2 linked regions of the Hydrogenophilus thermoluteolus genome follow. The protein of the gene in region 1 interacts with the protein of each later gene in a pairwise test. Links are inferred from orthologs where the notes say so. Each region holds a gene or a part of one and is shown on either strand. Other genes may lie near its edges. The genes, in order: grxD and HPTL_RS05260.

Region 1 (10,343 bases):
TCCCGAAGCGGTTGCCGAAATCGACCCGAAAGAGCTGCGCATCGACGTCTTTCGCGCTTCTGGCGCGGGCGGACAGCACGTGAACCGGACCGAGTCGGCGGTGCGTATCACCCACCTGCCTACCGGGATCGTGGTCGAATGCCAAGACGATCGCTCGCAACACCGCAACAAGGCGAAGGCGCTCGCGGTACTCGCGGCGCGGTTGGCTGAGCGGCGTCGTGCCGAACAACAAGCGGCCACCGCAGCGGTGCGGCGGCAGCTCGTCGGCAGTGGCGATCGCTCCGACCGGATCCGCACCTACAACTTTCCGCAGGGACGGGTGACCGACCACCGGATCGATTTGACCCTCTACCAATTGCCGCAGATTCTCGACGGTGCGCTCGATCTGGTGATCGAGCCGCTGCGCCGTGAGGCGCGTGCCGAAGCGCTCGCGGCCTGGGAAGCGAACGAAAATGGCTGACGCGGCGCACGATATTGCGTTGCCCACGTTGGGCGAGGCGTTGGCGTGGGCGCGGCAACGGATCGATCCGCTGGACGCACGCATACTCCTTGCGCATGCGGCGCGGGTGCGTACCGCGACGCTATTGGCCTATCCGGAACGGACGCTTCCGGAAGAGGCATGGCGCCGCTTTCGCGATCTGGTGACCCGCCGTGCCGCTGGAGAGCCGGTGGCCTATTTGACGGGCGAGCGAGAATTCTACGGCCGCACCTTTCACGTTTCGCCCGCAGTGTTGATTCCGCGTCCGGACACCGAAACCCTGGTCGATGTTGCGCTTGCGGTCGCCGATCAACGTGCCGGTGCCGCGTTGCGCATCCTTGACCTGGGCACCGGCAGCGGTTGTATTGCGATCACCCTGGCGTTGGAGCTGCCCCACGTGGAGGTGGTTGCGGTCGATCGCTCGCGTGCGGCGCTTCTCATCGCGTTGCACAATGCGCAGCGGTTGGGTGCGAGCGTCTCGTTCGTCGAAAGCGACTGGTTTTCTCGGCTGGGGGATGAGCATTTCGACCTCATCGTCGCCAATCCCCCCTACCTGGCCGAGGATGACCCCCACCTCAACGAAGGCGATCTGCGTTTCGAGCCGCGGCAGGCGTTGGTGGAGCAGCACGAAGGCCTTGCGGCGATCGCCCGGATCGTTGCAGAAGCGCCGCGTTATCTGGCGCCCGGCGGGTGGTTGTTGTGCGAACACGGCTATACCCAAGGATACGCGGTTCGTGGCCGACTTCTCGATGCCGGATTGTTGCACGTCCAGACGTGGCGCGACCTGGCAGGCCACGAGCGGGTCAGCGGCGGACGTAAACGGTGTCCGAACGAGTAAAATAGGTCGTTGGTTCAGAACAGGAACCGTCTGTTTTTCGATGCAAACCCCAATGGAGAACACGATGAGCGACGTACAAGAGACCATCCGCCAACAGATCGCTTCGCACCCGGTGGTGCTCTACATGAAAGGAACGCCGCAATTTCCGATGTGCGGTTTTTCCGCGACGGTCGTCCATATCCTCGACCTCTGTGGCGTCAAGGACTATTTTGCCGTGAATGTCCTCGAGGATGAGGCGATCCGGCAAGGGATCAAAGAGTACTCCAATTGGCCGACGATTCCGCAGCTCTATATCAATGGCGAATTCATCGGCGGCTGTGACATCACGCGCGAGCTCTACCAAAGCGGCGAATTGCAAAAACTGTTGCAAGAGGCGGGTGTGGTCGCCACCTGAGCCGCAACGCGCCGCTCCCGGAGGGTGTCGACGCGCCGTTCATCAGCCACCGGTGAGCCGCGCGATCAACCGCTCCGCCTCACGAGCGTACCCGCTGCCAAAGAGGTTGAAGTGGTTGAGGATGTGGTAGAGCGTGTAAAGCGGTTTTCGCCGTTCGTAGTCGCGGTGAAGCCCCGAAAGTTTTCGATAAGCGGCGTAAAACGCGGGCGGGAACCCGCCGAAGAGCTCCATCATCGCCAATTCGCTTTCGTGGTCGCCTTGATGGACCGCCGGGTCGATCAGCACCACCTCACCTGTGGCGCTCTCGGCGATGTTGCCGTACCACAGGTCGCCGTGCAGGAGCGCCGCTCGAGGGGCATATTCGAGAAAGAGTGCCGGCAGCCCCTCCAGCGCTTCTTCGAGGCGCGCCGCTGCGTCCCGGGAAAAGCCGTTGCGTTTGGCCCAGGAAAGCTGCGGTTTGATGCGCCGCGTTACGAAAAAGTGGGCCCAATTGGGTTCCCAACCGTTTTGCTGCGGCGTTGCCCCTAAATAATTGTCCCGATGCCAGCCGAAGCGGTCGGGAAAAGGGGCTGCTTCGTGCAACGCCACCAACGCCCGTGCCGCCGCTTCGGCGCGCGCTGCGGAAAGCGGCCGAAGGTCGAGCCACGTCAGGATCAAGTACGCCGTATCGCTGTCGGCATCGACTCCGTGCGCAATCACCTCCGGCACCCGCACCGCACCGGTTTGCGCGAGTGCCGAGAGACCATCGGCTTCGGCGGCAAAGCGGTCGGCCGCCGCCGCAGGGGCCGTTTTGGCGAACCACCGCGTTCCGTCCTGAAGGGTCAGGCGCCAATGGCGGTCGAACTGCCCGCCAAGCGCAGTGGCTTCGGCGACTTGGGTGGCGTGGCCGAACAGGGCCGGAAGGTATGTGGACCAGTCGATCATGACGGCTTGCCGTTTCTTCTCCCGAGCCCAATCGCGGGCTACCCGCGTTGCGCGATTCGTGCCCGCGCGTGCGCGATCGCCGCTTGCACCGCCTCGGGTGCGGTGCCACCGATATGGGCGCGTGCTGCAAGCGACCCTTCGATGGTGAGCACCTCGTACACGTCCTCTTCGATCTGGGGACAAAACTGCTGCAGTGTGGTGAGCGGGAGCTCGGCAAGGTCGATCCCCTGCCGTTCCGCGGCGCGCACGGCGCGCGCGACGATTTCGTGGGCATCGCGAAACGGCACCCCTTTTTTCACCAGGTAGTCCGCAAGATCGGTTGCGGTGGCGAACCCTTCTTGGAGCGCGGCGCGCATCGCTTCGGGCTTCACCCGGATACCCGCGACCATCTCGGCGTAGATCGCGAGCGTATCGTTCAGCGTATCCACGGCGTCGAAGAGCGGCTCCTTGTCCTCTTGGTTGTCTTTGTTGTACGCGAGCGGCTGCCCCTTCATCAGCGTGAGCATCGCGACGAGGTGGCCATAGACGCGTCCGGTTTTGCCCCGCACCAGTTCGGGAACGTCTGGGTTCTTCTTCTGCGGCATGATCGAGCTGCCGGTGCAGAAGCGGTCCGCCAAGTCGATGAAACCGAAGCGGGGCGTCATCCACAGGATCAATTCTTCGGAAAAGCGCGAGAGGTGCATCATCACCAGACTGGCCGCACTCAAGAATTCGATCGCGAAGTCGCGGTCGCTCACCGCATCGAGCGAATTGCGACACAACTCTTCGAACCCAAGCGTTTCGGCAACGGCCCACCGATCGATCGGGTAGGTGGTGCCGGCAAGTGCGGCAGCGCCCAGCGGCAAGCGGTTGGTGCGGCGGCGGCAATCGGTGAGCCGCTCCCAGTCGCGCTCCAGCATCTCCACGTAGGCCATGAGGTGGTGGCCGAAGGTGACCGGTTGTGCCACCTGCAGATGGGTGAATCCGGGCATCGGCGTTGCCGCATGCTGTTCGGCAAGGCCCAAGAGTGCCGTTTGCAGCGTGCGAATGCGGCTGCGGATCTCGTCGATCGCGTCGCGCAACCAGAGACGGATGTCGGTCGCCACCTGGTCGTTGCGGCTGCGGCCAGTATGAAGCCGTTTACCCGCATCCCCCACCAACGCGGTCAAGCGCCGTTCGATGTTGAGGTGGATGTCTTCGTCGTCGAGCGACCATTCGAACGCACCGCTTTCGATCTCTTGCGCGATTTGCGCCATACCGCGTTCGATCGCGGCAAGATCCTCGGTGCTGATGATCCCTTGCTTGGCGAGCATCCTCGCGTGCGCGAGCGACCCTTGGATGTCGTGGCGCCACAAGCGCCAGTCAAACGGGATGCTTGCCGTGTACCGTTTGACCCGTTCCGAAACCGGTTCGTCGAACCGGCCCGACCAGGTCTTGTGCGTTGCGTCGTTTGTCATCACGGTTTCCTTGCGCTTCTCTGCTCAGCCATAAGTCTACCGTAGCGGAACCCCTTCACGCTGGTTGCAACGTCCATTCTAACGCTACCCCTGGCACCGAGCCGCTTTTACCGCAACGCGGCATGCTAGAATAGTTCGAATCAAAACTGCGCATAGGGAGAACGCGATGGCGCGCAATTTCGCAGCCACTTTGGGGTACGACATCGCCGATTTGCAACCCGGAATGGTTGCCGAAATCGGCCGTACCGTTTCGGAAGCCGATATCTTGGCTTTCGCAGGGGTCTCTGGGGATACCAACCCGGTGCATCTCGACGCGGAGTTCGCGGCGCAAACCCAATTCAAAGAGCGGATCGCGCACGGGATGCTCTCGGCGGCCTTCATTTCTGCGGTATTGGGCACCAAGCTTCCAGGGCCCGGGGCGATCTACCTCAGTCAATCGCTGCGTTTCCGCGCGCCGGTCCATGTGGGCGATACCGTCGTCGCCCGGGTCACCGTGAAAGAGGTGGTGCCTGAAAAGCGCCGCGTCGTCCTCGAAACGCTCTGTCTGGTTGGTGAGACGGTTGTGGTCGAAGGAGAGGCGACGATCTATATCCCGCCGCGGCAGGGGTGAGTCACTCATGAGCGAGATGAAGCGGGTCTTTCTCGAATTCGAACGCCCGGTGGTCGAACTGGAAGAGCGCATCGGGGAATTGCGCCGTACCCAGGAGGGGAGTGCGGTCGACCTCAGCGAAGAGATCGAGAAGCTGGAAAAGAAGGCGCGCAAACTCCTCGAAGATCTCTACCGCAAGCTCGACGCGTGGCAAACGACCCAAGTGGCACGCCATCCCCTTAGGCCCTATACGCTCGATTACGTTGCGGCGCTCTTTACCGATTTCGTCGAGCTCAAAGGGGATCGCCACGTCGCCGACGATCCGGCGATCGTGGGGGGGCTGGCGCGCTTTCGAGGGCAGCCGTGTGTCGTGATCGGTCATCAGAAAGGGCGGGACACGAAAGAGAAGATTCGGCGCAATTTCGGGATGCCGCGCCCGGAAGGGTACCGCAAGGCGGTTCGCCTGATGAAATTGGCGGAGAAGTTTCGCTTGCCGCTTTTCACCTTCGTCGATACGCCGGGCGCCTTTCCGGGAATCGACGCGGAAGAGCGCAACCAATCGGAAGCGATCGGGCGCGCGATCTACGAGATGGCGCAGCTCGCAACCCCGACGATCGTCACGGTGATCGGTGAAGGGGGCTCGGGCGGGGCGCTCGCGATCGCGGTGGGGGATCACGTCGCGATGCTGGCGCACAGCATCTATTCGGTGATCTCCCCCGAAGGGTGTGCCTCGATCCTTTGGAAGAGCGCCGAAAAGGCGTCCGACGCAGCGGAGATCCTGGGCATCACCGCGCCACGGCTCAAAGAGTTGGGGTTGATCGACGCGGTGGTGCCCGAACCAGTTGGCGGCGCGCACCGCTACCCCGAAGAGATGTACGCGACGCTGGGCGCGCACCTGGCGCAGACGTTGTCCGAACTCCAGGCCCTTTCGCGCGAAGCCTTGTTGGCGCGCCGTCAAGAACGGCTAGCCGCGTATGGGCGCTTCCAGGTCGCCGCGTAGGCGCACCTCCCGGTTGCCGCCGTGGGCGGCGCTCGATACCGCGCAGCAAGAAAGCGACGCGTTCTTGGTCGCGTTTTCCGGGGGTGCAGACAGTACCGCGTTGCTGCATGGTCTCCTAGCAGCGCGACGCGCCGGTAAACCGCCGTTTCAGCGCCGGGCGGTGCCGCTTGCCGCTGCGCACGTCCATCACGGGCTGCAAGCGCAAGCGGACGCGTGGTTGGCCCATTGCGCCGAGCAGTGCGCCGCATGGGGGGTCCCTTTCTTTGCCGCGCGCGTCACGGTCGATGCGTACCTGTGCTCCCGTTTGGGGTTGGAGGCAGCGGCGCGGCGTGCGCGCTATCGGGCGCTCGCAACACTCGCGCACGATTGGGCAGCCGAGCTGGCGCGCTCCGAAAACCGGCTGACGCCGTTGCGCATCACCGTCGTCACTGCGCACCACCGCGACGATCAAGTGGAAACCTTCTGGTTCCGTCTGCTGCGTGGCAGCGGCGTTCTGGGGTTGGGCGCAATGCGCCCATGGGGGCCGTTTCCGCTGGTGTGTTCAGAACCTGAGTCCCGTGTGGCGTGCGACCCGTGCCTTGCGGCGTATGACGGTCGCACGGTTCGTCTCAATCTGTGGCGCCCGTTGCTGACCACTCCTAAAAGCGCACTCGTTGCCTATCTGCGCGAACAGAGAATCACCTGGCACGAAGATCCCACCAACCAGACGTTCGACACGAAGGCCCACGGCGGGATGCGTCGTAACGCGCTGCGGCATGCGTTGTTGCCCGCATTGCGCCGTACCTGGCCAGGGCTCGACGCCGTTAGCGAGCGTACCGCGCGCGTGATGCAAGAGGCGCACGCGTGCCTCATGGACCTGGCCGAAATCGACGCCGCGGCGATTGTGGACGGTGCGGGGCGGTGGCGACTCGATTCCTTTAGTGCCCTTCCGGCGCATCGCCAGCGCAATCTGCTGCGCTGGGCGCTACAGGCAAACGGTTGGCAGCCACCGCCTGAGGCGCGCCTTGACGAAGCGCTGCGGCAGCTCGCTGCGCACCGCAGTGCGCGAAAGCACGCTTGCTGGACGTTCAGGCTGACGGCGCAGGCGCTGCTGTGTGCGGATCGGCAGGGGGTGTGGTTGACGCCACCTCGTCCAACGCCGTGACCGCCTCAGGCGCAAGCAGAGCAACCACCGTCCAGCCAGCGCCCGGTTTGAGTGCGAAATGATCGTCCACCACCTTGAGGAGTCCCGACGGTGTCACCGTCAGGAGCACGACGCCGCGCGTTCCCAGGCGTTTTTGGTACGCTGCCCAGTCGAAGGTCTCGGTCAATTTGGTCGTCGAGATCTTGCCACCACCTTCTACCCATGAAAGTAGCTGCTCCAGCGTCACCGTTTCGCCAAAGAGCCGACGGCCCAACACCTCTTCGGTGAGACGCGCTTTCGCAGAACCGCTGCGTTCCCCTTCGGTTTGCAAAACGAAGACGTTACCGGTGCCGAACTCACGCTCATAGCGCAGGACTGCCAATGCGTTGAGCTCCGGCGAAGGGGAGAGCGCCAACAGGAAATTGATGTCGCTGAGGTCGAGTTTGCGGTCTGCCGCTTCGGAAACGGGGTTGCCGAAAAAGGTTTCCAGCCCAGACATTCGGGCCTGGCGGATCGCCAGGTAATCGGTATCGGCCAGGATCACGCGGTACCCAAGTTTCACCAGCACCTGAGCCAGCGCACGCGCAAACGCATGCGCACCGACAATCAACACCCCTTTCGGTTCGGGTTCGGCTACGCCCAGACGACGCGCGAGCGGCGCAGCGGTGAGGCTTGCGATCAATACCGTCCCGACGATTACGATGAAGGTGAGCGGCACGATCGTTTCCGCACCAGCGATCCCTTCGGCTTGTAGGCGAAACGCGAAAAGTCCCGAAATCGCCGCGGCGACGATCCCGCGCGGCCCGATCCAGGCGATCAACAGTTTTTCTTGCCAGCGCAAGGGGCTGCCGATGGCACTCACCCAAACTTTCAAGGGCTGCGCAACGAACTGGATCGCCGCGAGCACAAGGAGCGCGCCAAAACCGACGGCGCCCATCGTCGCGAAGTCGATCCGCGCCGCCAGTACGATGAAGAGCACCGAGATGAAGAGGATCGTGAGTGTCTCTTTGAAGTCGAGCACGTTGTCGAGCGGCACGCCGCGCATGTTCGCCAGACGGATCCCCATCACGGTGACCGCCAACAACCCCGATTCGTGCGCCAGCACATTGGAGATCGTGAAAACCGTTACGACCAGCGCCAAAACCACAGCGTTGATGAGGTATTCAGGCAGCAGATGGCGGCGCAGCAATTGCCCGAGGAATTGACCGCCGATGAACCCGAGGAGCGCGCCCGCTGCCACTACTTTGGCAAAGAGCCAGAAGATGTCGGTCCACGGTGCGCCTTGCGCGCGTGCGCTCATCACCAGAAATTCGAAGACGAGCACCGCGAGCAGCGCCCCGATGGGGTCGATCACGATCCCTTCCCAGCGCAGGATCGTGGCGATGGCGCGTTTCGGGCGCACCGACCTCAGAAGCGGTACGATCACCGTCGGCCCGGTCACGACGACCAATGCGCCGAAGAGTGCTGCCAAGCCGGGGCTCAGGTCGACGAACAGATACGCCGCGCCGCTCGCAACCGCCCAGGTGACGAGCATCCCCACCGAAACGAGCCGCCAGATCACGTGGCTCAACCCGCGGACTTCGGCAAAGCGCAGCGTGAGACTCCCTTCGAAGAGGATCACCGCGACCGCCAACGACACCATCGGAAAGAGCAGGTCACCGAAAAGTGCGTCAGGATCGAGAATGCCGGTGATTGGGCCGGCAACGATACCGAGCAACAAGAGAAACAGGATCGCGGGGATGTTGGTCCGCCACGCCAGCCACTGCGCAAAGATGCCGCTGGCGACGATGCCCGAAAGGGTGAGGAAGACGGTTTCGTTCATAAGAATAGGATGAAGTTTTAGTCAGACAATTGTACACATCGTGCACGCAAAAACCCCCACCCGGAGGGTGAGGGTTTCGGTGTGAATCGAATCGAGATGGGTCGATCAGTTCTTGCTCTGGTCGACCAAGCGGTGCTGCACCAACCACGGCATCATCGCGCGCAGCTTCGCCCCCACCTGTTCGATGGGGTGTTCGGCGTTGAGCCGCCGCCGAGCGGTCATCGCCGGATAGTTGAGCTGCCCCTCCTGGATGAACATCTTCGCATAATCGCCGGTCTGGATCCGTTTCAACGCGTTGCGCATCGCTTCGCGCGACTGCGCGTTGATCACTTCGGGGCCGGTGACGTACTCGCCGAACTCGGCGTTGTTCGAGATCGAATAGTTGAGGTTTGCGATCCCGCCTTCGTACATCAGATCGACGATGAGTTTCAGTTCGTGCAGACACTCGAAATAGGCCATTTCGGGGGCGTACCCCGCTTCGACCAGGGTTTCGAACCCTGCTTTGACGAGCTCGACGAGCCCACCGCAGAGCACCGCTTGCTCGCCGAAGAGGTCGGTTTCGGTCTCTTCACGGAACGTGGTTTCGATCACTCCGGCGCGCGCCCCGCCGATCGCCGCGGCATAGGAGAGGGCAAGATCGCGCGCTTTGCCGCTTTGGTCCTGATGCACCGCGATGAGGCACGGCACGCCACCGCCACGGAGGTATTCGGCACGAACGGTGTGCCCCGGACCTTTCGGCGCGATCATGATCACGTCGAGATCGGCGCGCGGTACGATCTGGTTGTAGTGGATGTTGAAGCCGTGCGCAAACGCGACCGCCGCGCCCTGCTTCAGGTTCGCTTCGATGTCACGGCGGTACACCGCGGGTTGCGCTTCGTCGGGAAGCAGAATCATCACCAGGTCGGCCTGTTTGACCGCGTCGGCGACCTCCATCACCGTGAGCCCCGCCGCTTCTGCTTTGCCCCACGAGGCGCCGCCGCGGCGCAACCCGACGATCACTTTCACCCCCGACTCATGGAGGTTCAGCGCATGGGCGTGGCCCTGGCTGCCGTAGCCGATGATCGCAACGGTCTTGCCTTTGATGAGCGAGAGATCGGCGTCTTTTTCGTAATAGACTTTCATGGTTACCCCTTTTGATTAGGAACAGCGAAAAAACGGTCAGGCTTTCAACATACGCTCGCCACGGGCAATGCCGCAGACGCCGCTACGCACCGTCTCCAAGATGAGACTGGGCGAGATCGCCGCCAGAAACGCGTTGAGCTTCTGCTGGTTGCCGGTGAGTTCGATCACGTAGGTGGTGTCGGTGACGTCGATGATCCGGGCGCGGAAGATGTCGGCCAGGCGTTTGAGCTCTTCGCGGTCTGATCCCACGGCACGGACCTTCACCATCATCAGTTCGCGCTCGATGTGCGCGGATTCGGAGAGGTCGACCACTTTGACCGTATCGATCAGTTTGTTGAGCTGCTTGGTGATCTGTTCGATCACGTCGTCCGAACCGGTGGTGACGATCGTCATCCGCGACAGGCTCTCGTCTTCGGTCGGTGCGACGGTGAGCGATTCGATGTTGTAGCCACGCGCCGAAAAGAGCCCGGCGATGCGCGACAACGCGCCCGATTCGTTTTCCACCAGCAGTGCAATCACGTGTCTCATGGTCTGATCCTCACAATTCTTCCGAACCGAGAATCATCTCGGTGAGCCCTTTCCCGCCCTGAATCATCGGGTAGACATTCTCCCGCGGG
Region 2 (10,096 bases), 490 kb from region 1 along the record:
GTGCGGCACCTGGTCTTCACCAACAGGAACCAAGTTGGCTCGATAGATCAGAATGTCTGCTGCCTGCAGCACCGGATAGCCCAGAAATCCGTAAGTGGTCAGGTCTTTGTGCGACAGTTTTTCGATTTGATCTTTGTAGGTAGGAACCCGTTCCAGCCACCCGAGCGGCGTACTCATCGAAAGGAGCAGATGGAGCTCGGCATGTTCGAGCACGCGCGATTGGATGAAGATCGTGGCTTGGTTCGGGTTGATCCCAGCAGCAAGCCAGTCGATGATAAGATCCCATGTGTGTTGCGCGATCGATTGCGGTTCATCGTATTGCGTGGTCAGCGCATGCCAATCGGCAACGAAGAAGAAACAGGGGTACTCGTCTTGAAGTTTCACCCAGTTTTTCAAAACGCCGTGGTAATGTCCAAGATGCAGTCGCCCGGTGGGGCGCATGCCAGAGACGACGCGTTCCGCGTACATGAACATCAGACTCCTATGCCGACCAATGAGAGAAAAAACTGTCGAAAGAGCGCATAGAGCGGCCAGAGGATCATCGACAGGCCGCCAGAGAACAAGAGCAGCAATACGATCACCATGCCGTAGGGTTCCAAACGCGCAACCCAACTTGCCAAACGGTACGGCAATGCCGCAACCAACATGCGTCCCCCGTCGAGTGGCGGAATGGGCAAGAGATTGACGAGCGCCAAAATCAGGTTGATGTGAATGCCCGCGTCGCTCATTCGAGCCAGCGCCAGCCAACTGCCCCCCGGCCCGAACAGGAAGGCCACTTTGAAAAGGAGCGCCCACACGAGCGCTTGGGCGAGGTTGATCATCGGACCAGCCCCCGCGACCCAAAACATGTCCTGCTTGGGGCGGCGCAGGAAGCGCGGATCGACCGGAACCGGTTTCGCCCAGCCAAAGAGCATCGCGGGGCCACCGAACAGGGTCGATAACGTGAGGATACCGACAGGAACCGCGACCGTTCCGACCGGATCGATGTGTTTGATGGGGTTGAGCGTGATACGCCCGAGCCGCTCCGCGGTGCGATCGCCGAAAGCGCGCGCCACGTAACCATGCGCCGCTTCGTGCAAGGTGATGGCAAGTAAGACCGGAATCGCCCAAATCGCGAGCGTCGCGATGAGTTCTGCCATCACGTTTCGCTTTCAACCACTTCGAGCCCGAGGCGAGCCGGATCCCCCAAGCCCAGGCGACGGATCACAGGCGGGCGTTCCGTCAGGTCGATGATCGTGGTCGCACCCTGGGGTATCTCTTCGGTGTCGACGACCGCCGCGAGTACGTGCCCCAACTGGTCGAGGATCGCATCGGGGTCGGAAAGTGGTTCTTCGGCACCGGCGGGTTGAACGGTCGTTGCTAGTAGCGGCGCACCGTGCGCTGCCAACAATGCCTGCACGACCGGGTGGTCGGGCACGCGCAGGCCGATGGTTCGCCGTTTCGGATGGAGCACACGACGAGGAAGTTCGTGCGATCCCTCCAAGATGAAAGTAAATGGCCCTGGCGTACCGAGTTTGAGCAAACGATATTGTTGATTGTCGACCCGGGCGTATTGCCCCAAAATAGAGAGGTCGGGACAAAAGAGGGTGAAGAGGTGATTGTCGTCAACCCCCCGCAAACGGCGGACTTGCACGAGCGCGTTGGCGTCCCCCACCGGCCAGACCAGGGAATAGCTGGCGTCGGTAGGAATCGCGACGATCCCCCCGTTCGCCAACATTTGGGCGAGTTGCGCAATCCCACGGGGTTGCGGATTGCGGGGATGGAGCGGTATTCGCTTTGCGGTCATAGAAAACGATTATACCTGCTGCATCAAAATTCGGCGCGCAAAGAGCAAGTCTTCCCACGCCTTTCGTTTGTCTGCCGGGTTGCGCAACAAATAGGCGGGATGGTAGGTGACGACAACGGGAATCCCGTGGTAATCGAAGCGACGACCACGCGCTTGGGCGATTTTCACCTCTTCGTCGAGGAGCGCAAAAGCAGCTGGCTTGCCCAACGCGACGATGATGCGGGGCGCAAGGAGTGCGATTTGACGCGCGAGGAACGGGTTGCAGGCGGCGATCTCTTCCGGGTGCGGCGTTCGGTTCAAAGGGGGGCGGCATTTCACCGCGTTGGCGATATAGACATCCGCACCGCGTCTGAGCCCAAGGGCAAAGAGCATCTCATCGAGCAACTTCCCTGCCGGTCCGACGAACGGCTCTCCCTGGCGATCCTCTTCGCGTCCCGGCCCTTCGCCGACAAAGAGCCAGCGGGCACGGTGATCCCCTACACCCGGCACCGCTTGGGTTCGCTCACGCGACAACGGACAGGCTTGACAGCGGCGAATCGCCGCTTCGAGCGCCTCCCAATCCATCGTGGCGATCTGCTCGGCCCGCTCAGGGAATCGCGACGAAGGGGGCTCTGGCGGCGCTTGGGGTGGGGTTGGTTGGCGGGACGCCTGCCGTTGTGTCTGCTGGCACGGGTAGCGCGGCGCCGAACGGTCGGTATCGATCGTGACGTCCTGGGGGTTGGTTTGGGTATCGGTCTGCGTCTGCGCAGAACGATCGGAGATAAGCCAACGGGACCGCAACCGCCAAAGCGGCGTGAGTTCCATCGCGTCGAGCCATGCGAAACGGCGCAACGGATCGGTCATCGCGCGCTCCCGTCTGCGGTGCGATCCTTGCGCATCACCCAGGCATCGATGCGCTGGCCATCGGGTAGGCGATAGTAGGCTTTGCGGAGCGCTACCCGCTGGAAACCATGCCGTTCGTAGAGACCGATTGCCGGTCGATTGTCGGCTCGGACTTCGAGCCAAAAGGTGGCCGTTTCCTGGTTATGGGCGAAGAAATGGGCCAGTAGGCGCGCGCCAAACCCCTGTCGGCGATAGGGTTGCGCTACGACCAGATTGAGTAAATGGGCTTCGTCAGTGACCCACAGGCCCACGAGATAACCGACAGGACTGTGATTGCAGCGAAGCGCCCAACCTCGCTGGCACGCATTGGGTTGCCAACAGGCCACAAAATGGTCCGCTTGCCAAGGCATGGGCTGGCATGCTGCCTCAAGAGGAAGGAGCCAATCGAGATCAGCACGGGTAAGCGGATCGATCGTGACCGCGTTCATGCCCTACTCTGTGTTGCCGCTTCGCGTTTCTTTGCCCGTAACGCTTGCTGTTCTTCCAGGGTCAGCGCGACGCGCTCCCGGACATAAACCGGTTGCGCTGCATCGGCGGCGACGAATTGCTCCTGCGCGGCGGCTGCGCGCGCCGCGGCAAGGAGCGCTTCGGGCGCGATCGCGTCGATCCAGCGCGTTTCGAATGGCGCTGGCCACGATTCCGGCCAACCCTCTGCGAGGCGAAACCCCGCGAAACGAAATTCGGTACCATCGGGATCAATCGCGATCTCATCCCAGCGGGCGGTATGCGGTGAGACGAGTGCTGGTTCCGAACGTGGTTGCCATTCCCCGCCCGCGGTCACTTCGAACCAACGGTGGTACCACTCACCCATGCGGGCGTCGGCAGCAACCCAGACGCGGCCACTCGGGCCCTCCGGGTATGCCGAGCGCCCGACCAGTGCCAGCGCGTCGAGCGCCAACAGAGGTTTGCCCAACGCCATCCCCATCCCCTGCGCCACCGCGCACGCCAAGCGAACCCCGGTGAATGCCCCGGGTCCCGCACCGAACGCGATCGCATCGATCTCCTGCTGCCAGTTGCCAAGCCCCTTTTCCGCAAAAGTCTGGGCAATGGCCGCGAGCAAGTGCTCGGCGTGGCGTGCATAGCCCTGAAGCTTACGGGTATGCACCGCCTCATCCCACTGGACGGCGACGCACGCATGGTCAGAAGCGGTATCGAAAGCCAAGATTTTCATGCCTGCGATTGTACCGAGAAAAGCAGGTACAATCGTGTCACCATGAAGTTTCTTTTCGACCTCTTTCCGCTGATCGCGTTCTTTCTCACCTACCAGGTGCTGAATGTCCTGCCCGACTGGCGCGACGCGCTGGCGCCTTGGTTCGGTGACGGGATTGCACCCGATCGGGTGCCCATCCTTGCGGCCACCGCAGTCACCATCGGCGCGACTGCGTTGCAGATCGTCTGGCTCAAAGTACGACGCAAACCCGTCGACAAAACGCTCTGGGTCACCTTTTTCCTCGTGACGCTCTTGGGTGGAGCAACGATTTTCTTTCACGATCCCCGTTTCATTCAGTGGAAACCCACTGCGGTCTATTGGTTCATGGCGCTCGCGTTATGGATTGCGCGTTTGAGCGGCCGCAACCTGATGGAACTTACGCTGCGCCACCATGTCCAATTGCCGCCGCGAAAGTGGCGTAGCCTCTCGGATGCGTGGTCTGGTTTCTTTCTTTTTTTGGGCGCGCTCAACTGGTGGGTGGCCAGCCACTTCAGCGAAGCGGTATGGGTCCAGTTCAAGCTCTTCGGGACGTTGGGATTGACGCTGCTTTTCGTCGTGGGACAGGCACTTTGGCTACACCGCCACGCGCTGCCCGATCCTTCGGCGAATGCGCCGAACGCCACCGGTTCGAGACAGGGTGAAGAAAGTTAGTATGAATCCGACAGAAAAGACACAAGCGATCCGAGAACGGCTTACCGCCGCACTTGCGCCTTGTCGGTTGCAGGTCGAAGACCAAAGCCATCTTCACGCCGGGCACAACCCCGCCGCGCAGCACGGCGGCACCCATTATGCAGTGACGATCGTCTCCGACCAGTTTGCGGGCAAACGCAGCATCGAGCGGCATCGCATGGTCTATGACGCGTTGGGTTCGGTGATGGCCTCGATCCACGCGTTGGCAATCACCGCGAAAACGCCGGATGAACCGTGACACTTTTATTGGGGTGTAACACAGAGTTTGTAAGACATATTTTGGTACGTTCAATTGACTTCGAAAGGAAAGCGATGAAAACCATTAGCCAGCGCATGATCCGTTTGACCGCTGCATCCGTCTTTGCGGGTGCCTTCGCACTCCCCCTCTGGGCTGGAGACGTTGCCAAGGTCAATGGACAGGCGATCCCAGAATCCCACCTTCAAGCGATTCTCGACAAACAGATCGAGCAAGGGCAAAAAGACACGCCGGAGCTTCGCGAAGCGATTCGGGAGGAGCTGGTCCGCCGTGTCGCGATCGAGCAGGCGGCAAAAAAAGCAGGGCTCGACAAAGATGCGAAAGTCCAAGCGGAAATGGCACTGGCCAAGCAAGGCGTGCTGCTGCGCCACTATCTCACTCAATACATGAAAGACCATCCGGTTACTGACGCGGAGCTCCAGGCTGCGTATGAAAAGATCAAAAAAGCGTTTGCGGGCAACGAGTACCACGTACGCCATATCCTCTTCGAGAGCGAATCTGCCGCGAAGCAGGCGATTGCCGATCTGAAATCGGGCAAGGTGAAGTGGGAAGAACTGGCCAAACAGTCGAAAGACCCGGGTAGCCGTGAAAAAGGGGGCGATCTGGGCTGGGCGACCCCCGAGATGTTCGTCAAACCGTTCAGTGACGCGATGACCCAGTTGAAGAAGGGGGAAATGACCGAACAGCCCGTGAAAAGTGAGTTCGGTTGGCACGTGATTCGCTTAGACGACGTACGCCCGCAAACGCCACCAGCGCTCGAGTCGATTCGCGAGCAACTCACGCAACAACTGCAACAGCAGAAGATGGAGCGCCACATCGAGGAGTTGGTCGCGAAAGCGAAGGTTCAATAACGATCGACCGCGGCTCTTGAGGAGGTAGTACGATGGCTCGCTGGTTGGAAGCCGACGCGATCGAGCAGGTTTGGCGTTTTCGTCACGCATGCAAGCAGTTCGATGCGTCCCGTACCATCCCGGAGCACGATTGGGAGGCAATCCTAACGGCTGCTCGCCTTTCGCCAAGCTCTTTCGGCTTCGAACCGTGGCACTTTTTGGTGCTCCAAAATCGTGCGGTTCGGGAAGCGTTACTTCCTGTGGCATGGGGCGCACAGGGACAATTTCCCACGGCCAGCCACGTCGTGGCGATCCTGGCGCGCAAGGACGTGCGTTGGGATTCGCCTTACCTTGCTGCACACATGCGCGAGGTGAAGCGTCTCGATGACGCAACCATTGACCAAAGGCAAACCCGTGTGCGCAATTTCCAGGAGCGTGAGTTCAAACTGCTCGAAACACCCACAGGGCTTTTCGAGTGGTCGGCGCGCCAATGCTACCTGGCATTGGCGAGCATGATGACCGCTGCGGCGCTTCTGGGGATCGACTCCTGCCCGATCGAAGGGTTCGATCGCGAACAAGCCGAAGCGATTTTGAGCCGCTTTCATCCGATCGACTGGACAACATGGGGACTTGCGGTCTTTGTCGCATTCGGTTACCGCGTCGTCGAACCACCTGAAAAAACCCGTTGGCCGAAGGATAAAACCGTTACGGTTTTGTGAATCAGCGCACGGCACGATCCCGTACGCAAAAAGCCCACCCGTTCCGGGTGGGCTTTTTGGTTCCTGCTGCTGGGAACGCCCAGCAGCACGATGGCTCACATGCCCAGCGCGAACGCTTCGTCGGTGAACGCAACGGTCACCTCGGCCCCATCGACCACCGTTTCCGCAAGCGCCGTTGCGTGCGGCAGGATATGGTCGGCATAGAACCGGGCGGTGTCGCGTTTGCCTTGGTAGAAGCGCGGATCGGCGGTATCTCCTTGGGAGAGACGCTGATGGGCAACGAGCGCCGCACGCGCCATGTGCCAACCACCGCAGACGATGCCGAAGAGCTCAAGGAGTGGTACCGAGCTGGCGTGCGCCGATTTCGGATTGCTCTGGTAGTTCGCGACGATGAACTCGACCCCTTTACGCAGCGCAGCGATCCCCGCTTCGAGACGCGTCGCAATCCGCCCCAACGCCGCATCACCGGTGGCACGCAGTTCGACGACCGTTTTTTCCATCTCTTGCGCCAATCCCTGCGCGACCATCCCGCCGTTGCGCGCGATTTTACGACCGATGAGGTCGTTCGCTTGAATCGCGGTCGTCCCTTCATAGATCGGGGTGATGCGGGCGTCACGGAAATGTTGCGCCGCGCCGGTCTCTTCGACGAACCCCATACCGCCATGCACCTGGATGTTGAGCGAGGTCATCTCCACCGCCCGTTCCGTGCACCACCCTTTCACCACGGGAATCATCAGTTCGACATACGCCTGACTGCGCTGCCGGACTTTTTCGTCGGGGTGGTGACGGGCAAGGTCGAACGCTGCGGCGACATGGTAGTTCATCGCCCGCATCGCTTCGGTATGGGCCTTGATGCGCAAAAGCATCCGGCGGACATCGGGGTGTTTGATGATCGGCACGCGCTCATCGCTCTTTTGCCCCACCTCGAACCCTTGAATGCGTTCTTGCGCGTAGGCAAGGGCTTGCTGATAAGCGCGTTCGGCAAGCGCCAGCCCTTCCATCCCCACGGCAAAACGGGCTTCGTTCATCATGATGAACATGTACTGAAGCCCTTTGTTCGGCTCACCGACGAGTTCGCCGATCGCACCACCTTGGTCACCAAATGCGAGCACGCAGGTGGGGCTGGCATGAATCCCGAGTTTGTGTTCGATCGAGACGCAGCGCACATCGTTGCGCGCCCCGAGCGAACCATCCTCATTGACGAGGTATTTGGGCACGACGAAGAGCGAGATCCCTTTTACCCCTTCCGGCGCGTCCGGAAGCCGGGCAAGAACGAGATGGACGATGTTGTCGCTCATCTCATGTTCGCCGTAGGTGATAAAGATCTTCTGCCCGAAGAGTTTAAAGCGTCCATCGCCGATGGGTTCGGCACGGGTCCGTACCGCGGAGAGGTCAGAACCTGCCTGCGGTTCGGTGAGGTTCATCGTGCCGGTCCACTCCCCGCTCACCATTTTGGGCAGGTAGAGCTGTTTTTGCCGGTCGGTGCCGCAAAGCATCAGCGCTTCGATCGCACCTTGGGTGAGCATCGGGCAGAGGGAAAAGGCCATGTTCGCCGATTTCCACAGCTCCATCACCGCAGTGGAGACCAACTTCGGCAATCCTTGGCCACCATATTCGGGATCGCAGGCCACCGCGGTCCAGCCCGCTTCGCGGAACTGCTGGTAGGCCGTTTTCCACCCGCTCGGGGTGATCACACGCCCATCTTCCCAGCGGCACCCTTCTTGGTCGCCCACGCGATTGAGCGGTGAGAGCACCTCGGTTGCGAATTTCCCACCCTCTTCGAGTATCGCTTGCACTACGTCTGGGGTGGCATCTTCACAACCCGGCAACTGGCTGATCTGTTCCAGACCGCACAACTCTTCCATCACAAAGCGCATATCGCGCAACGGCGCACGGTATTCACTCATTTCGCACACTCCTTGGGATTACAGTTTTTGGGTCAATTCCGGGACCGCTTGGAAAAGATCGGCGACCAAGCCGTAATCGGCAACCTGGAAAATGGGGGCATCGGGGTCTTTGTTGATCGCGACGATCACTTTCGAATCCTTCATACCGGCCAGGTGCTGGATCGCACCCGAAACGCCGATCGCGATGTAGAGTTCCGGCGCGACGATCTTGCCGGTTTGCCCCACTTGCCAGTCGTTCGGTGCGTAGCCAGCATCGACCGCGGCGCGCGACGCGCCGATCGCGGCGTTGAGTTTGTCGGCAAGCGGTTCCAACAACGCGTGGAACTGCTCGGCGCTGCCCAAGCCACGCCCACCGGTCACCACGACACGCGCCGCAGTGAGTTCCGGACGCTCCGAGTGAGTCAATTCACGGCTTACCAATTCCACTTTGGGGCCGGTAAAGGTCACGGACAACGATTCGATCGGTGCCGCCGCGTCCCTTTGCGCAACTGCGTCGAACGCGGTGGTCCGCACCGTGAGGACGAGCGGCTCATCGTCGCAGGTGACGGTTGCCAGCGCATTACCCGCGTAGATCGGGCGCACGAAGGTTTTCTCATCGACGATGCCGATCACGTCGGAGATTTGCGCACGATCGAGTTTGGCTGCGACACGCGGTGCGACGTTTTTGCCGAACGCCGTCGAGGGGAAAACGATATATCGTGCCCCCTGCGCCGAAGCGAGCACCGCGTCGGTCACCGCTTCGGCGGTGTGGCCCGCGAGTTCCGGCGCGTCGGCTTGAAGCACTTTCGCCACGCCGTCGCATTGCGCTGCTGCTTGAGCGGCGCCGCCACAATTAGTCCCCGCAACCAAAACCGTCACATCGCCAAGCTGCTTGGCCGCTGCGATCGCATGCGCCGTGCTTGACACCAAGGTTTCGTCGTTGTGTTCCGCGACCACCAATACAGAATGTCCCATTGCACGCTCCTTCGCATTCGGTTAGATGACTTTGGCTTCGTTCTTCAACTTCGCGATCAACTCGTCGACGTCGGCCACTTTCACGCCGCCTTGCCGTTTCGGGGGTTCTTCGACTTTGAGCGTTCGGATCCGCGGGGTGACATCGACACCGAGCGCCTCTGGGGTGACGGTATCGAGCGGCTTTCTTTTCGCTTTCATGATGTTGGGCAACGACGCAAAACGCGGTTCGTTGAGGCGCAAATCGGTGGTGATCACCGCAGGAAGCGCCATTTTCAGGGTTTCCAAACCCCCGTCGATCTCACGCGTGACGGTGACGGTTTGCGCACCCGTGTCGACCTCGACTTTCGACGCGAATGTCGCTTGCGGCCAATTGAGCAACGCCGCGAGCATCTGTCCGGTTTGGTTCGCGTCGTCGTCGATCGCTTGCTTACCCATGATCACAAGCTGCGGCGACTCTTTGGCGACCAGCGCGGCCAAAAGCTTGGCCACCGCGAGCGGCTGCAGCTCGACTTCGGTCTGGACTAGGATCGCGCGATCCGCACCCAGTGCGAGCGCCGTGCGCAGCGTCTCTTGACACGCGGCAACCCCAGCACTCACCGCGACGACTTCGCTGGCGACGCCTTTCTCTTTGAGACGCACCGCCTCTTCGACGGCGATTTCGTCGAAGGGGTTCATCGACATTTTGACGTTCGCGGTATCGACACCGCTGCCGTCGGGTTTGACCCGGATCTTGACGTTGTAATCGACCACGCGCTTGACAGGAACCAAAATTTTCATCGCGCTTGCTCCTTGCTTTTGGATGAACGACGGTTTACCATACGGTATCGTATGGAAGATACGATAGCGCAGTTACACCGTTGCG

What was found.
Region 2: the proteins of grxD (region 1) and HPTL_RS05260 interact in binary tests that used the Escherichia coli proteins (3 or more experiments, as listed by UniProt). The link is inferred for Hydrogenophilus thermoluteolus from one-to-one orthologs.

What each region holds. Positions count from the first base shown.
Region 1 is NZ_AP018558.1:594,156-604,498, forward strand. What follows is about bases 88-3,045. They hold grxD (Grx4 family monothiol glutaredoxin), read left to right. Parts: upstream 88-1,380; coding sequence 1,381-1,710; downstream 1,711-3,045. Other genes in these bases: prfA (peptide chain release factor 1), read left to right, coding at 88-460; prmC (peptide chain release factor N(5)-glutamine methyltransferase), read left to right, coding at 453-1,316; HPTL_RS02915 (fructosamine kinase family protein), read right to left, coding at 1,753-2,634; argH (argininosuccinate lyase), read right to left, coding at 2,673-3,045. In the rest of the region: more of prfA, read left to right, coding at 1-87; more of argH, read right to left, coding at 3,046-4,070; HPTL_RS02925 (MaoC family dehydratase), read left to right, coding at 4,237-4,680; HPTL_RS02930 (acetyl-CoA carboxylase carboxyltransferase subunit alpha), read left to right, coding at 4,697-5,659; tRNA lysidine(34) synthetase TilS, read left to right, coding at 5,673-6,803; HPTL_RS02940 (cation:proton antiporter), read right to left, coding at 6,727-8,604; ilvC (ketol-acid reductoisomerase), read right to left, coding at 8,710-9,726; ilvN (acetolactate synthase small subunit), read right to left, coding at 9,763-10,254; ilvB (biosynthetic-type acetolactate synthase large subunit), read right to left, coding at 10,265-10,343. UniProt on the Escherichia coli protein: Monothiol glutaredoxin involved in the biogenesis of iron-sulfur clusters.
Region 2 is NZ_AP018558.1:1,076,367-1,086,462, reverse strand. What follows is about bases 3,458-6,168. They hold HPTL_RS05260 (BolA family protein), read left to right. Parts: upstream 3,458-4,530; coding sequence 4,531-4,806; downstream 4,807-6,168. Other genes in these bases: HPTL_RS05250 (NAD(P)H-dependent oxidoreductase), read left to right, coding at 5,708-6,168; HPTL_RS05255 (peptidylprolyl isomerase), read left to right, coding at 4,881-5,675; HPTL_RS05265 (septation protein A), read left to right, coding at 3,882-4,529; tsaB (tRNA (adenosine(37)-N6)-threonylcarbamoyltransferase complex dimerization subunit type 1 TsaB), read right to left, coding at 3,458-3,839. Outside these bases: HPTL_RS05295 (tryptophan--tRNA ligase), read right to left, coding at 1-468; HPTL_RS05290 (site-2 protease family protein), read right to left, coding at 474-1,139; HPTL_RS05285 (L-threonylcarbamoyladenylate synthase), read right to left, coding at 1,139-1,786; HPTL_RS05280 (uracil-DNA glycosylase), read right to left, coding at 1,796-2,629; rimI (ribosomal protein S18-alanine N-acetyltransferase), read right to left, coding at 2,626-3,096; more of tsaB, read right to left, coding at 3,093-3,457; more of HPTL_RS05250, read left to right, coding at 6,169-6,373; HPTL_RS05245 (acyl-CoA dehydrogenase), read right to left, coding at 6,469-8,280; HPTL_RS05240 (electron transfer flavoprotein subunit alpha/FixB family protein), read right to left, coding at 8,299-9,234; HPTL_RS05235 (electron transfer flavoprotein subunit beta/FixA family protein), read right to left, coding at 9,256-10,011. UniProt on the Escherichia coli protein: Transcriptional regulator that plays an important role in general stress response. Has many effects on cell morphology, cell growth and cell division. Acts by regulating the transcription of many genes, including dacA (PBP-5), dacC (PBP-6), ampC and mreB.